2 regions of the Parasedimentitalea nitratireducens genome follow, and region 1 is predicted to be linked to the other one. Evidence: riboswitches for the same ligand, from Rfam matches in the RefSeq annotation. Region 1 holds a riboswitch; the other holds the start of a gene.
The links. Region 1 has a riboswitch for thiamine pyrophosphate ahead of thiB (thiamine ABC transporter substrate binding subunit). Riboswitches for the same ligand answer to the same signal wherever they lie in the genome.

Region 1 (7,461 bases):
GATCGCCCATGCTATCCAGTCCAACGCGGGTCAGCGCCGCCTGAACCTGTGTCTGCTGCGCACTATCCAGACGCAGGTTTGGGTGAAGACCCAACCCGATGTTCTGCGCCACGGTTAGATGTGGGAACAGGTTGCCATCCTGAAACAACATCGTAATCGGTCGCTTGCCCGGCTCAATCTGTGTCAGATTATCATCGTTCCAGCGAATCATCCCCTGAGAGAGGGGACGAAACCCGGCCAGCGCCTCGATCAGGGTGGACTTCCCTGCCCCCGATGGCCCGATCACGGCAATCCGGCTGCCCGGCGCGATCTCCAGATCCGCACGCAGGGAAAACCCGCCGTTTTCAATCAGACAGTTTTCAAGCCTCAGCATGCCAGCGGCCTCCGCGATCTAGAATCCAAAACGCCGACATCGACAGCGCCAACAACAGCAATGCCGCCCCGGCGGCGGCCTCCATCCGATATGCCCCCATCAGGCGGTAAACCTGTAACGGCAGCGTGGCAAACTCGGGGTCCGCAAACAGCGCCACAACGCCCAAGTCCCCCATCGACAGCGCCGCCGCCAGCCCCGCGGAAAAGCCGATTTGCGCCCGCATTCGGGGCAACAACACCCGCCAGACAAAGGGCAAACCACGCATATCCAGCGACATCGACAGACGGCCATAGCGGCCCACCACGGATTTCGCCCGCGGCACCAGTATTCGCAGCGCAAAGGGCAGCGCCATCACCGCATTGACCAGCGCCGTCACTGGCAGCGCCAGCGAAAAGGGATCGACGATGGGGTAGATCACGATGAACAACCCGGTGCCGATCACAAGTGGAGAGGCTGCGAGGCCCAGAATACCGGCAACCTCGATCATGGTGCCGCGCCCCAAGGCCACCGCTGTTGCCATCGGCACTGCCAGCATTAGCATCAGCGCGGTGCTGAGCGCAGCCACCAAAATTGAGTTGAGCGCCGCTGCCCAGACCGAGGCCTTAAGCCCAACCAGACCGGGCACGCCGGACAGGGCAATGGCCGCCAGGGGCAACAGCAAGAATGCGGCGGCAAGAATGATCCAGAAGCCATCCGAGAGCTTTGAAAAGGTCGAGTTTCCATCCCAGCGTTGCAGTGGCCGATCCAGCCCGGTGCCAAAGCCCTCGCCAACTGCCACTTTGACCGCCACCAATGCGGCTGCTCCGGTCAACACCAGTTGCAGCCCAGACAACATCGCGGCGCGGCCAAGGTCGAAATCAAACCGAAACGCCTGATAAATCGCCAGTTCTATGGTGGTGGCGCGTGGTCCGCCGCCCAAAGTCAGCGCCACGGCAAAACTGGACAAGCAAATGGCAAAGATCACCGCCAAGGCGCCGGGCACCACACGGCGCAGCATCGGATACTCCAGCAGGTTTCGCATTGCCCGCGCATCGGCGCCCAGTTGCGCCGCGAGCCGGAATCGTTCCGCTGGAATTTCCTGCCAGCCCTGCAAAATCAAACGCGTCGCCAAAGGTAGGTTGAAAAACACATGTGCCAGAACCACGCCGTGCAGCCCATAAATCTGCACCGGCTCAAGCCCAAACAAGGATAAAACATCACTGATCCACCCTGCCCGACCAAAAACCTGCAGCAGCCCAAGAATTGCAACAATAACGGGGAGGATAAACGGCGCGCCCAACAGGGCAATCAATAAGCGCCTCCCGGCAAAACGCCGCCGCGCCAGCGCGCGCGCCACCGGAATGGCCAGCGCCACACTCAGCCCCGCCGACAGGCAGGCCTGTATCAGGGTAAACCGCAACGCGGCCCAATCGGCACTGCCCAGCCCACGGCCAGGTTCAGCCCGCAGGACAACCGCGGCAAGCGTGCCAAAGATCAGCGCCGCCACAACAAGGGCAGCGCCGATCCCAGCTCGAGCGCTTACTGGCTGAGCGCAGTCAGCCATTCGTCCAATGCGGCATCACGTACCGCAGCAGCCTCATCCTCGGCCAGCAGCAGGGACTTACCCGGCTCAACCAGAGTTTCAAAACCTGCTGGCAGGCCGTCGGCAGGTGTTACCGCTGGGTACATCCAGTTGGTGGTTGGAATGATCGACTGGAACGCATCCGACACCATAAAGGCCAGGAACTGGTCAGCCAGTTCGGGCTGGTCGCTGGCGGCCAGTTTCCCGGCAACCTCAACCTGCATGTAGTGACCTTCGTCAAACACGGCTGCTGCTTTCGAAGAATCTTCTTCAGCAATCAGGTGGTAGGCAGGCGAGGTAGTGTAAGACAGCACCATGTCAGCCTCACCTTCCAGGAACATGCCGTAAGCCTCGGACCAGCCTTTGGTCACGGTGACTACGTTGTCGGCCAGATCAGCCCAGATCGCCGGGGCTTCATCGCCATAGGCTGCCTTGACCCACATCAGCAGGCCCAGACCGGGGGTAGACGAGCGTGGATCTTGGATCACGATCTTCTTGTCGCTGGCGGCCAACTCTTTGAAGTTGGCAGGGGCCGCAGCATCGGCGTTGTGCACAAACGAAAAGTAGCCCCAGTCGTAGGGAGCAAAGGTTGCGTCGGTCCAGGTCACGGGCAGCGCATAGTCGGCAGTGACCGAGTGATCCGCAAACAGGCCGGTGGCCTTGGCGGCGGCGGTCAGGTTGGTGTCCAGCCCCAGCACAACATCCGCGTCCGAACGCGCACCTTCCAGCTTGATGCGTGCCAGCAGGGCGGCACCGTCGCCTGCGCCAACCAGTTTCAGGTCACAGCCACAGACCTCTTCAAAAGCCTTTTCCACTGCAGGGCCGGGACCCCAGTCGGAAACAAAGCTGTCATAGGTATATACGGTCAGTTCAGGTGCGTCGGCATAGGCCGCCGTTGTGCTCAACAGTCCCGCTGCAATCACAAGATACTTCATGGCATCCTCCATTGCGGCGACGGGCAAGGGGGATGTGCTCCCAGACCTTCCCTCCGCCGGTGTTAGCCGGTTCAGGTTCAACGGGTCCGCCAATGATGGCATCTCAGCGCAGTGTCCCACGCACCCCGAGGTGTGGCCGATACCTATGCGCCCCCCCGTGCAAACACAAGCAAATCCCAGGCAAGGCCTTACCACTTCGACAAACTGGAGTGATCCGCCCTTCTTCTGGTCATAATTTTTCCGGGGGAGCTGTCGCAGACGGCGGGGCCAGCGGCCCATACAGCCACAATTGCGCAAAACCCCTTGAGAGCCAGCCGCCACACCGCTAAGCACATCCCGCAAAGGAGCCCGCCCATGTCAATGAATAGCTTTGGTCATCTTTTCCGAGTCACCACCTGGGGCGAGAGCCATGGGCCTGCGCTGGGCGCCACTGTAGATGGCTGCCCGCCAAACGTTCCGCTGGACGAGGCGATGCTGCAGCAGTGGCTGGACAAGCGCCGCCCGGGGCAGAACAAGAACATGACCCAGCGCAATGAACCGGATGCCGTAAAAATACTGTCGGGTGTGTTCGAGGGCAAAACCACCGGCACGCCTATCCAGCTGATGATCGAAAACACCGACCAGCGCTCCAAGGACTATGGCGATATCGTCAACACCTTTCGCCCCGGTCACGCCGACATCACTTATTATCAGAAATACGGAAACCGCGACTATCGTGGCGGTGGGCGCAGCTCAGCCCGTGAAACTGCTGCCCGTGTGGCGGCTGGTGGCATTGCCCGTGAGGCGATCAAGATGTTGGCCCCCGATCTGGAAATCAAAGGCTACATGGTTGCGATGGGTGAGCTGGATATTGACCGGTCCAAGTTCGATTGGGACGCCATCGACCAGAACGATTTTTGGATCCCTGATGCGGATGCGGTGCAGCAGTGGGAAGACTATCTGCAAGGCCTGCGCAAAGAGCATGACTCGGTTGGGGCCGTGGTCGAGGTTGTCGCTCGTGGCGTGCCTGCGGGAATCGGAGCGCCGATTTATGCCAAGTTAGACACTGAATTGGCCTCGGCGATGATGTCGATCAACGCCGTCAAGGGTGTTGAAATTGGCGAAGGCATGAACGCCGCGCGGCTCAAAGGCTCGGAAAACGCCGACGAGATTTTCCGCGGCAATGACGGCGCGCCTGTGTATTCGTCGAACCATGCGGGCGGCATTCTGGGCGGTATTTCCACCGGGCAGGACGTGGTGGTGCGGTTTGCGGTGAAACCAACCTCGTCGATCCTGACCCCGCGTGCTTCGATCCGCAAAGATGGCTCTCCGGCTGAGGTGATCACCAAGGGTCGCCATGACCCCTGTGTTGGCATCCGCGCGGTGCCAGTGGGCGAGGCGATGATGGCCTGTGTAATCCTGGATCAATTGCTGCTGCATCGCGGGCAGATTGGTGAAAACCAAGGTCAGATCAGCTGATATTAGGCTCTAATAAGGCAGATTTAGCCTCAATCTTAGAAATCTATCCTTGGCCCGGCACCGTCGGGCCGCGCCTTCTCTCTTAGCGATGATCCCCAGCACATTGGCTGTGGTCACCCAGCGCCGTCAGCACCTTACAACATCCGCCATTGCCTCCGTCACACAGATGGCTGATCCGCTCTAGTTCATTTGCCAACTGTTCCAGCTTGGCAATCCGTTCACGCACATTCAGCAGCTGGCTGCGCGCGATCTGATCTGCTTCGGCGCAGTCATCGCCCAGCTGCCCATCCAGCCCCATCAAAGCCCGGACGTCGTCCAGGCTGAACCCCAGATCACGCGCGTGTTTGATAAAGCCCAGCGCGTCCATCCCGGCCTGATCATAGCGCCGCTGGTTGCCGACATTGCGCCCTGGCTCGGCCAACAGGCCAATTTCCTCGTAATAGCGAATGGTCGGAACCTTGACCCCAGTGGCCTTGGACATTGCGCCGATTGTGTACATCAAAAACCTCTTGAAGCTCTAGTGGCTAGAGCAACTACATTGACCTCGGATCAGAACGAAGGACAAGAGACAATGGCAGGATGCTGCAACCATAACGCCCAGTTTGACGGCGTATCAGCAGACTACAAACGACGGCTTTGGTTGGTGATTGCCATCAACGCTGGGATGTTTGGTGTGGAAATGAGCGCAGGGCAGATGTCCGGCAGTCAGGCGCTTAAGGCAGATGCGTTGGATTTCCTGGGTGACGCGCTGACCTATGGCATTTCGCTGGCGGTGATCGGTGCATCACTGCGTACTCGCTCACTTGCTGCACTGGGCAAGGGTATCAGCCTGTTGCTGATGGGGCTCTGGGTGTTTGGATCGACCGTTTACACCGTGTTCTACATTGGCGTGCCGCAGGCCCATGTGATGGGATCAATCGGTTTTATGGCGCTGGTCGCGAACCTTGCCTCGGTCATGATTTTAGCCCGCTACAAAGACGGCGACGCCAATGTGCGGTCGGTCTGGCTGTGCTCGCGCAACGATGCCATTGGCAACGTTGCGGTGATGATCGCCGCCTTGGGGGTTTGGGGCACCGCCTCGGGTTGGCCCGACCTGATCGTCGCCGGAATAATGGCTGGATTGTTCCTTAGCTCGGCTTTTCAGATCCTGAAGCAAGCGATTCAGGAATGGCGCAGCGAAGGTGCGCAGGTTGAGGCGCACCAACACTAACACTCAAGCAAACAGCCCTGCGTAGGTTTCGCGCAGGGCTTTTTTCTGCACCTTGCCCATGGTGTTGCGTGGCAGGGCCTCCAGCAGGATCACCTGTTTGGGCTGTTTGAACTTGGCAAGCTTCTCTGATAGCGCATTTGAGACTGTATAGGGCTCTAATAAGGGGTTGTCAGGCACGACTATTGCCACAACGCACTCTCCAAAGTCGGGGTGTGGCACGCCGATGACCGCGCTTTCCAGCACACTGGGCAGGTCATCAATCAGGCTTTCCACCTCTTTGGGGTAGACGTTGAAGCCACCGGTGATGATCAGGTCTTTCTCACGGCCTACGATTGAAATGTAACCGTCAGCGTCCATCTGCGCCATATCGCCGGTGATGAACCATCCATCCGGGCACAGCTCCTCGGCCGTTTTTTTCGGCATCTGCCAGTAGCCTTGGAACACGTTTGGGCCACGCACCTCTAGCACGCCTATTTCACCGGTCGCGACCTCACTTCCATCGGCCATAATACGCGCCTCGACCCCCGGCAGCGGGAAGCCAACGGTCCCTGCCCTGCGCTCGCCATCATAGGGGTTCGAGGTGCTCATATTGGTTTCGGTCATTCCATAACGTTCAAGGATCCGGTGGCCGGTGCGGGCCTGCCAATCTTCGTGTGTGTCGACAAGCAAAGGGGCAGATCCCGATATGAACAGGCGCATGTTGGAGGCTCGTTCCACCGTTAGTCGGTCGTCCGCCAGTAGGCGGGTGTAAAAGGTCGGCACACCCATTAACGCGGTGGCGCGTGGCATCGCCGTTAGAATCGCATCGGCATCGAACCCGGGCAGCAGTATCACCTGGCTCCCGGCCAACAAGGCCACGTTGGTGGCGACAAACAGCCCGTGGGTGTGAAAGATTGGCAGGGCGTGGATCAGCACATCATCCTGCGTGAAACGCCAGTAGTCCCGCAGGGTGGTTGAGTTGGAGGCCAGATTGTCGTGGCTGAGCATCGCGCCCTTGGAACGGCCCGTGGTGCCCGAGGTATAGAGGATCGCGGCCAGATCATGGTCTTGGCGAGCAACCGGGGTGAAACCTTGCTGCTGGTCGGCCAAATCACGCAGGCTGCCCTGCCCGTTTGCATCGAGTGTCAGCACCTGAGCCTCGCCCACGATGCCTGTGATGTCATCCAAACGATTCTGGTCACAAACAACCACGCGGGGCGTTGCGTCACTCAAAAAATAGCTAACTTCGGTAGAGGTATAGGCCGTATTCAGAGGCAAGAAGACCCCGCCTGCCATTACTGTGCCAAGATAGAGCTCGATCGCCTGAAGGGTCTTGGCCACCTGTACCGCCACGCGGTCACCGGGTTGCACGCCCTTTGACACCAAGGCTGCCGCCATCCGCTCGGCCCCGGCAAACAGGGCGCCAAAACTGACGGTGCTACTGTCGGGGAGTTGGGCAAAGGTGTCATCCTCGCGCCCAACAGACGATGCTCGCAACTGGCGGATCAAGGGGTTGGCATCGTACATCAAAGGCTCCGTGTTGAATGGCGATATCAGCGGTAATCTGCGCTGCTCCACTTGATGAAATCAACCCATTGATCTTTGTCGATTAGAAGAGCAGGTTCGCGCCATGGCAAAGAACTTAACATCGCATCGACCGGTGCTCGCGGTTGGTTTGAAAGTCACCGCGATTGGTTTCTTCACCGTGATGTCCGCCATTATCAAATACACTGCGGACTATGTTCCGGCAGGTGAGGCGGTGTTTTTTCGTTCGCTGTTTGCGATTCCGGTGATTGTGATTTGGTTGCTGGTGCGCGGCGAGCTGCGCCACGGGTTGATTGCCAAGCGGCCAATTGGGCATTTCTGGCGCGGCGTGCTGGGGACATCAGCCATGGGGCTGACGTTTACCGGCTTGGGCCTGTTGCCGCTGCCCGAGGTCACTGCG
Region 2 (7,461 bases), on a different contig from region 1:
GACGACTTCAGTGCCGCTTGCTTGAATGGCGTCGATCATATTTGCCGGTGATGGGTATAAAGCGGTTCCCAACAACAGACGGGAGGATAGTTCAGCGCCATAGAATTGCATCTCAGCCCCCCTTCATTGGCGACAGGATTTCCAACCGGTCCCCTTGGTTGAGCGTTGTTGTTTCGCGTTCTGTACGCGGCACAAAGCTACCGTTCACCGCAGTCGCAATTGACGGGCTGCCAAAGCCCAGTTCGAGCAACGCGGCTGAAAGAGAGGTGTTCTCTATCTCACGCGGTTCGGCGTTCACTGAAATTTTCATTGTTCTGTTCCTGTGAAAACTGTTCTGCCAACTGGCCCGCCAAGGTGGGGGCCAAAAGGAATCCATGTCGGTACATGCCATTTACGTGGGTCGTTGCGCCCTGCTGCACCAGGCGCGGCACATTGTCGGCAAAGGCTGGCCGCAGGCCGGTTCCAGTCTCTATCACGCTCGCCTCAGCCAGGCCGGGGTGCAGTGTGAAAGCAGCACCAAGAAGTTCGAGCAGTGAGCGAAGAGTAATCGGCCGCTTTGAACTGCTCTCAACCATAGTGGCGCCGATCATGTAGATGCCATTGCCACGCGGCACCAAGTACATGGGAATGCGCGGGTGCAACAGCCGTACGGTGCGGGTGATGCTCACATCTGGGGCTTCGATTATTGCCATCTCACCGCGCACGGGGCGTAGATGAGACAAGGTCGAAGCCATGCCCCGGCAGTCCACATCGACTTGATCCGGTGCTGCGGTGCCATAGTGAATTGTGGCTCCCTGTTCCTGAACACTGCGGGTCAGATCAATTAAGGCTTGGCGTGGGTCAAGATGGGCTTCGTCTGCAAAATACAGAGCTTGATTGAACCGCCCAGCCAGAGCTGGTTCGAGAGCTGTGATCTCCTTGCTGTCGATAGCTTGGTGGCGTTCTGTCCGTCGGGCAAAACGGGTCAACTCGGCATGGTCGCGCAGGGGCGCAACAACCAGTGTTCCGCGCTGATCGACATGCGTGATCTGCTGCCACCAATCAATGGCCCCTGACCCCAGCCTCACCACTTCGGGCTCGGCCGTTTCACCCTCGCACCACGGCGCCAACATGCCCCCGGCGAACCAGGAGCATGGGTTGTCGGATGGTGCGCTGCCGGTCTCGTACATCGTGACAGGCAGCCCGCGTTTGGACAGCTCATAGGCGCAGGCGAGACCGGCTACGCCTGCACCTGCGATGGTGATCATTCGGCGGGTTCCGACTTAGCACTGTCGACCGGCATATAGAGATCTCCGCCTTCACGGAATTTCTCGGCCATGGCCTCCATGCCTTCCTTCTGTGCTTCGGTCCGGATGTCGTGGGAAATCCGCATCGAGCAGAATTTCGGCCCGCACATGGAGCAGAAATGCGCGACCTTGTGGGCCTCTTTGGGCAGGGTCTGATCGTGGAATTCGCGTGCTGTATCTGGATCCAGTGACAGGTTGAATTGATCTTCCCAGCGGAATTCGAATCGTGCGCGGCTCAGCGCATCATCGCGACGCTGCGCGCCCGGCAAGCCCTTGGCCAGATCAGCGGCGTGGGCGGCGATCTTATAGGTGATCACCCCGGTTTTCACGTCATCGCGGTCTGGCAAGCCGAGGTGCTCTTTGGGTGTCACATAGCAGAGCATCGCGCAACCAAACCAACCGATCATAGCAGCACCGATACCAGAGGTGATGTGATCATAGCCCGGCGCAATATCGGTGGTCAGTGGCCCAAGTGTGTAGAACGGTGCTTCGTGGCAGCACTCCAGCTGCTTGTCCATGTTCTCTTTGATCTTGTGCATGGCCACATGGCCCGGCCCTTCGATCATCACCTGACAGTCCTTGGCCCACGCGATTTTGGTCAGCTCACCCAGGGTTTCTAGCTCGGCAAACTGTGCCTCGTCATTGGCATCGGCAATGGAGCCAGGACGCAACCCGTCGCCCAGGCTAAAGGCCACGTCGTATTTGCGGCAGATGTCACAGATTTCGTCAAAATGCTCGTACAGGAAGCTTTCCTTGTGGTGGTGCAGGCACCACTTGGCCATGATCGAGCCACCGCGCGAGACAATCCCAGTCACACGCTCAACGGTCATCGGAACCATGTGCAACCGCACCCCAGCGTGGATCGTGAAGTAATCCACGCCCTGCTCGGCCTGTTCGATCAGGGTGTCGCGGAACACTTCCCAAGTCAGGTCTTCAGCAATGCCGTTCACCTTTTCCAGCGCCTGATACATCGGCACCGTGCCAATGGGCACCGGGCTGTTGCGCACAATCCATTCGCGGGTGTTGTGGATGTTGCGCCCTGTCGACAGGTCCATCACCGTGTCTGCACCCCAACGGATTGACCAAACCAGCTTATCGACTTCTTCCTCCATCGAGGAGCTGACAGCCGAGGTTCCCATATTGGCGTTGATCTTTACCAGGAAGTTCCGCCCGATGATCATCGGTTCGGATTCCGGGTGGTTGATGTTGGATGGGATAATGGCGCGCCCTGCTGCGATTTCATCGCGGACAAATTCTGGCGTTACGTGGTCGGGAATATTGGCACCGAAATCATTGCCATCGCGATGGCATGGCGCGGTTTCCAGCAATTGGTTTTCGCGGATGGCGACATATTCCATTTCGGGGGTGATGATGCCAGCACGGGCATAAGCCAGCTGTGTCACCGCCTTGCCATCCTTAGCCCGCAAGGGCCGTGGGCGCACTGGGAACTCGGGAGTCAGACGGTCTCCTTTGACAAACCCGTTGTCAGCAGCGGTGATTTCACGGCCCTCGTATTCTTCAACATCACCACGTGCTTCCACCCAAGCGCGACGCTGTGGTGCCAGGCCTTGGCGAATATCGGTCAACACGTCCGGATCTGTGTATGGGCCTGAACTGTCGTAAACCGGCAGCGGTGCCTCTCCTGCGGTGGGATGCACAGAGATTTCGCGCATTGGAACACGAATTTCGGGATGCAGGCTGCCGTTCACATAGATTTTGCGCGACGCAGGCAATGCGCCCGTAGTGATTTTGGGATTAGGGACGTTCATATCGGTGTGCTCCTCAAGCTTGCACTTAAAAAGACACCAGCGGATTTTGGGCTTGGGAAACACCTGCGGGCCGGACTTCGGGCCCACATATGGTTGCGCAATGACGTGAGGACCAAAGCCCAATATGCGCACCTAGCTTCCTACGCCAGTATCAACTGGGTCAGGTTCAAAGGGTCGCGACACTGAGCATTTGCTCTATTCGCCTCTCAGTCCCTTGCTTGGGACTCCCCCGCGTGCGGATTTGGTAGCCTATAGATTGTGCGGAAACAAGATCCATTCTTGGGCGGGTTTAATTTCCCACCTACTCGGCAAAGTCTTGTCCCTACCCCAACAAACGTCGCGCTGTTGCGACTTCGTGCAGGTGATCCTGTTCGCGCAGTTTCCGTAGGTTTCGCAGAACATAAGCCAGATGCTCCTGCATCGCCTCGCTTGCCTTATCAGCGTTACGGTCAGCTATCGTCTCGATGATCTGAGTGTGCTGCTTGTGAATGGTGGACTGATCGCTGCGCATCTCCATGTGCTTGTTCAGCCACTGGTTTGTGGTTCGCGAAAACACCGGGGCAAGGGCCGCATCGATCAGGGGATACACCGGGTTTTGTGAGCAATCAGCAATCAGACGGTGAAGAGCGGTGTCCAGCTTGCTGTAGTTTGTAGGCGCATTGTCAGCCACAACTGTCATCTCGTCCAGCTGTTCCATCAGGGCATTGCGTTGTTGTTCACTTGCATTTGTCGCGGCCTGAACGGCGGCATGCTTTTCCGTGATCAACCGAAGCTCATACACAGATTCAATGGACAGCGGGTGCCGCAACACGACATCGACCAACTGCTGGGGATCACTACCAGCAACGTCGGAACCACCCAGTTTTCCAGCTCCCGCCGGTTCAGCGAGGCCGGGTTTCAGCGCCTGATGAAAGGCTTGCCGGTCAAAGGTGAAGTCACCCGTTTTGCTGACAATCTCGATAAAGGCAGAGGCATCCTCGGCATTTGAACACAGCCGTTTAAACGAAGCCTTTAGATAAGGAGCCATGACAAGCTGCAACGCATAGTGGGTTTGGCTTAGGAAGAAGTTGTAACACCCATCCAGGATCACCCGGTTCAGCGTTTCAAACCCAACTAAAGCGCCCGCCACGTCTTCGCCTGCAACTGACTGTTTGAGAATGCGAACCGCCTGGAGAAGCGCAACCTTGTCGCTGTTTTGGGCTTTCTTTCGGGCCAGCAGAACCGCCTCTTGAAAGAAGACCAGCCAGTAATCCAGCAGGTGGCCAGCATCACGGTCTGCGATCTTTTGCAGCCCAGGCACCAGAAGGTCCGCCATCACATTGGTGGCGTGATAGCGCTTGCCATTCAATGTCAGAAGGCCCTTGTCTCGTAGACTGCCCAAGGCATTGCGCAGCGAGGTGCGCGAGACATCGAACTCTTCCGCCAGCCGACGTTCAGACGCCAAGGGCTGATCGGGCCAGAAGGCACCGCCCAGGATCAGTGCCTCTAGCTTTTGTTCAAGGCTTTCAGACACATTGGGGATTTTGATCGACAGAGTTCTCATATCTCCAGATCCTATAGACTATTGAATTGGCCGAAAAGAGGACAAGTGGCCAGACCGCAAGAAGAGCAACGGTCTGGCCACAGTGGTCGCCTATTGTAACAGAACACGCGGCAACCACATTGCGAGCTCAGGAAAACGCATAACAAGCGCCAACCCGGTGAGCTGCAATATCACAAAGGGGATGATGCCCTTGTAGATGTGTTGGATCTTGATCTCGGGCGGCGCCACTGCCTTGAGGTAGAACAGCGCAAAGCCAAAGGGGGGCGTCAGGAACGAGGTCTGAAGGTTGATCGCCATCAGGATGGCAAACCAATAGACCATATCCACCGCTGCAACGTGGTCACCAAAGTCCAGCTTGGCGATGATGGGCGCGAACACCGGCAGTACGATCAGGGTGATTTCGATCCAGTCAAAGAAGAAGCCAAGGCAGAACACCAGCACCATCAGCGCAATCAGGATGCCCCAGCTACCCAAGCCCCAGCTGTCAAAGATGTGGATGACCACATCCTCGCCGCCGATTTGGCGGAACACATAGCTGAACAGCGTCGCCCCAATGAAGATACCAAAGATCATCGCGTTGGTCAGAGCTGAACGCTGCACCACATCCCAGACCACCTTGCAAAACGCCCAGATAGATCCGTTGGTTGGTTCGCTTTCAATGTGCGCGGTGTCTTCGCCAAATGACATTTCTTTGACGCCAAGTTTGGGCAAGATCACAAGGTTCAACAGGCCAAGTAGCATTGCACCAGCGGCCCCGACAGATGCGGCCTCGGTTGGGGTGGCGAGGCCTCCCAAAATCGAGCCCAGAACAATCACGATCAACATTACCGGCGGCACAAACGACCGCAGGACCATCACCCATGCACCGCCTGCGTTTTCCAGCTTGAGATCGGTTTTGGGCTTGGGGGCCAGTTCGGGTTTCAGCCAGCAGATGAACACGATGTAGATCATGTAAAACCCGGCCAGCATAAAGCCGGGGATGATCGCCGCGACAAACAGGTTGCCCACCGATTTGGACAGCAGATCCGCCATGATCACCAGCATGATCGATGGTGGGATCAGGATGCCAAGGGTGCCGGATGCGGCGATTGTGCCGGATGCTAACGCGGGCGAGTACCCCTTCTGCATCATGACAGGCAGTGCCAACAGGGACATCATTACTACTGATGCGCCGATGATACCGGTTGTTGCAGCCAGGATTGTCCCCATCATCACCACTGACAGCGCCAGCCCACCAGGAACACGGCGCAGCAGGTATTGCAGGCAGTTCAGCAGGTCGCGGGCAATGCCGGATTTTTCCAACATGGTGCCCATGAAGATGAACATCGGGATCGCCGTCAGGATCAGGTTTTCGGCAATCGAACCATAGACCCGCGCCGGAATGGCATTGAACTGCGGCCAGTCAAACAGCCACGGATCCACCAAAATGGCGATAAAGGCAAAGCTGAGACCGATGCCACCCAGGATGAAGGCCACAGGAAAGCCTGAGAACAGGAAGACGGCCAGAGCAGCAAACATCAACAGTGGGAGGAGTTGAGCAATTTCCATGTTAATGCCCCCCGCCCAAAACGTGGGACTCTTCAATGGCGGTCAGCTTGCCACGCAGACCATCAATGCATTTTAACAACTGCGAGACGCCTGCGATAAACAGCAGCACAAACATCACCAGCAACATGGATTTGATGATCCAGAAATTGGTTAGACCGATGGTCGAAGGGGAAACCTCGCTGTCGCGCCACGAGATGTAGACGTAGTTATAGGTATAGCGGGCAGCGATGGCCGAGAATGGCAGCAGGAAGACCAACAGACCAAAGATTTCAAAGCCGTATTTAACCCTGGTTGGGACAAGTTCACGAACAAGGTCGATACGTACGTGAGATTGCCGGGTAAAGGCATAGGCCATGACCAGTGAAAACAGGATTGTATGAGCCCAGTATTCGCTTTCTTGCAGCATGGTAGAGTTCAGGCCTGCAAACTTGGGCAAGCCAAAATAGCGGGTCATCACGTCGTAGACCGTGATGCAGACCAGGGCGAGCATGGCCACACTGCCAATGCGCGCAAACAGGCCAAGCAGCTGGTCAAGCCGCGTGTAGATAGTTGAGAAGGACATTTATTGCTCCGGAGAAGACAAACGCCGGGCGTGACTTGCCCGGCGTTCTTTGATTTGCGCTTATTTAAGGTAAGCGTTGTCTTTCCAGACATTGTAGCCAGCACGGAACTCTTGCAGTGCGCCCCAAGCTTCAGCAAAGATTTCGGATTCACCTTTGAGCTCTTCAGCCACGGCATCCCAATTTTCTTCAAAAACAGCCAGTTGCTCGTCATTCCACTGGCGCACATTGACGCTGTGCTCTTCTTGCAGACGCTTCAGAGCGATACCGTTGATTGCCTCACCTTCAGCCAGCATGTTGGTATAGTTGGCGCGGCAAGCGGTCCGGATCGCCAGTTGCTGACCGTCGCTCATACCATTCCATGTATCAAGGTTGATGATCAGGTCCTGCAGGGTCGACTGCTGGTGCCATCCGGGGAAGTAGTTGTACTTGGCCAGCTGATGAAAGCCGGCGGCTTCGTCCACAACAGGCATCGAATACTCGGTTGCGTCGATCGCACCGCGCTCAAGCGCTGGATAGATTTCACCGCCGGGCAACAGTTGCGTATCAACGCCCATACGCTGCATGACACGTGCGCCAAGGCCAAAGAACCGCATCTTGATGCCGTCGAGCTGGTCGAGCGAGGTAATTTCGTCGCGGAACCAACCGGCGGTTTCAGGTGGGGAAACACCACAGATTTCTGAGTGAACATTGAACTTAGAATACAATTTGTCGTTCAGCAGCTCTTGGCCGCCGCCATAGAACATCCAGGCAGC

Region 2: another riboswitch for thiamine pyrophosphate. It lies ahead of thiC (phosphomethylpyrimidine synthase ThiC); the one in region 1 lies ahead of thiB (thiamine ABC transporter substrate binding subunit).

What each region holds. Positions count from the first base shown of each region.
Region 1 is NZ_JBYAXC010000001.1:926,099-933,559, reverse strand. It holds gene AC2T28_RS04750 (thiamine ABC transporter ATP-binding protein) at 1-373, opposite strand, end outside; gene AC2T28_RS04745 (thiamine/thiamine pyrophosphate ABC transporter permease ThiP) at 360-1,916, opposite strand; gene thiB (thiamine ABC transporter substrate binding subunit) at 1,892-2,869, opposite strand; TPP riboswitch at 2,901-3,007, opposite strand; gene aroC (chorismate synthase) at 3,224-4,327, shown strand; gene AC2T28_RS04730 (MerR family transcriptional regulator) at 4,410-4,826, opposite strand; gene AC2T28_RS04725 (cation efflux transmembrane domain-containing protein) at 4,899-5,537, shown strand; gene AC2T28_RS04720 (malonate--CoA ligase) at 5,541-7,043, opposite strand; gene AC2T28_RS04715 (DMT family transporter) at 7,147-7,461, shown strand, end outside.
Region 2 is NZ_JBYAXC010000022.1:6,724-14,184, reverse strand. It holds gene AC2T28_RS24100 (thiazole synthase) at 1-111, opposite strand, end outside; gene thiS (sulfur carrier protein ThiS) at 113-310, opposite strand; gene AC2T28_RS24090 (FAD-dependent oxidoreductase) at 279-1,247, opposite strand; gene thiC (phosphomethylpyrimidine synthase ThiC) at 1,244-3,055, opposite strand; TPP riboswitch at 3,176-3,296, opposite strand; gene AC2T28_RS24080 (FCD domain-containing protein) at 3,378-4,598, opposite strand; gene AC2T28_RS24075 (TRAP transporter large permease) at 4,689-6,146, opposite strand; gene AC2T28_RS24070 (TRAP transporter small permease subunit) at 6,148-6,708, opposite strand; gene AC2T28_RS24065 (TRAP transporter substrate-binding protein) at 6,769-7,461, opposite strand, start outside.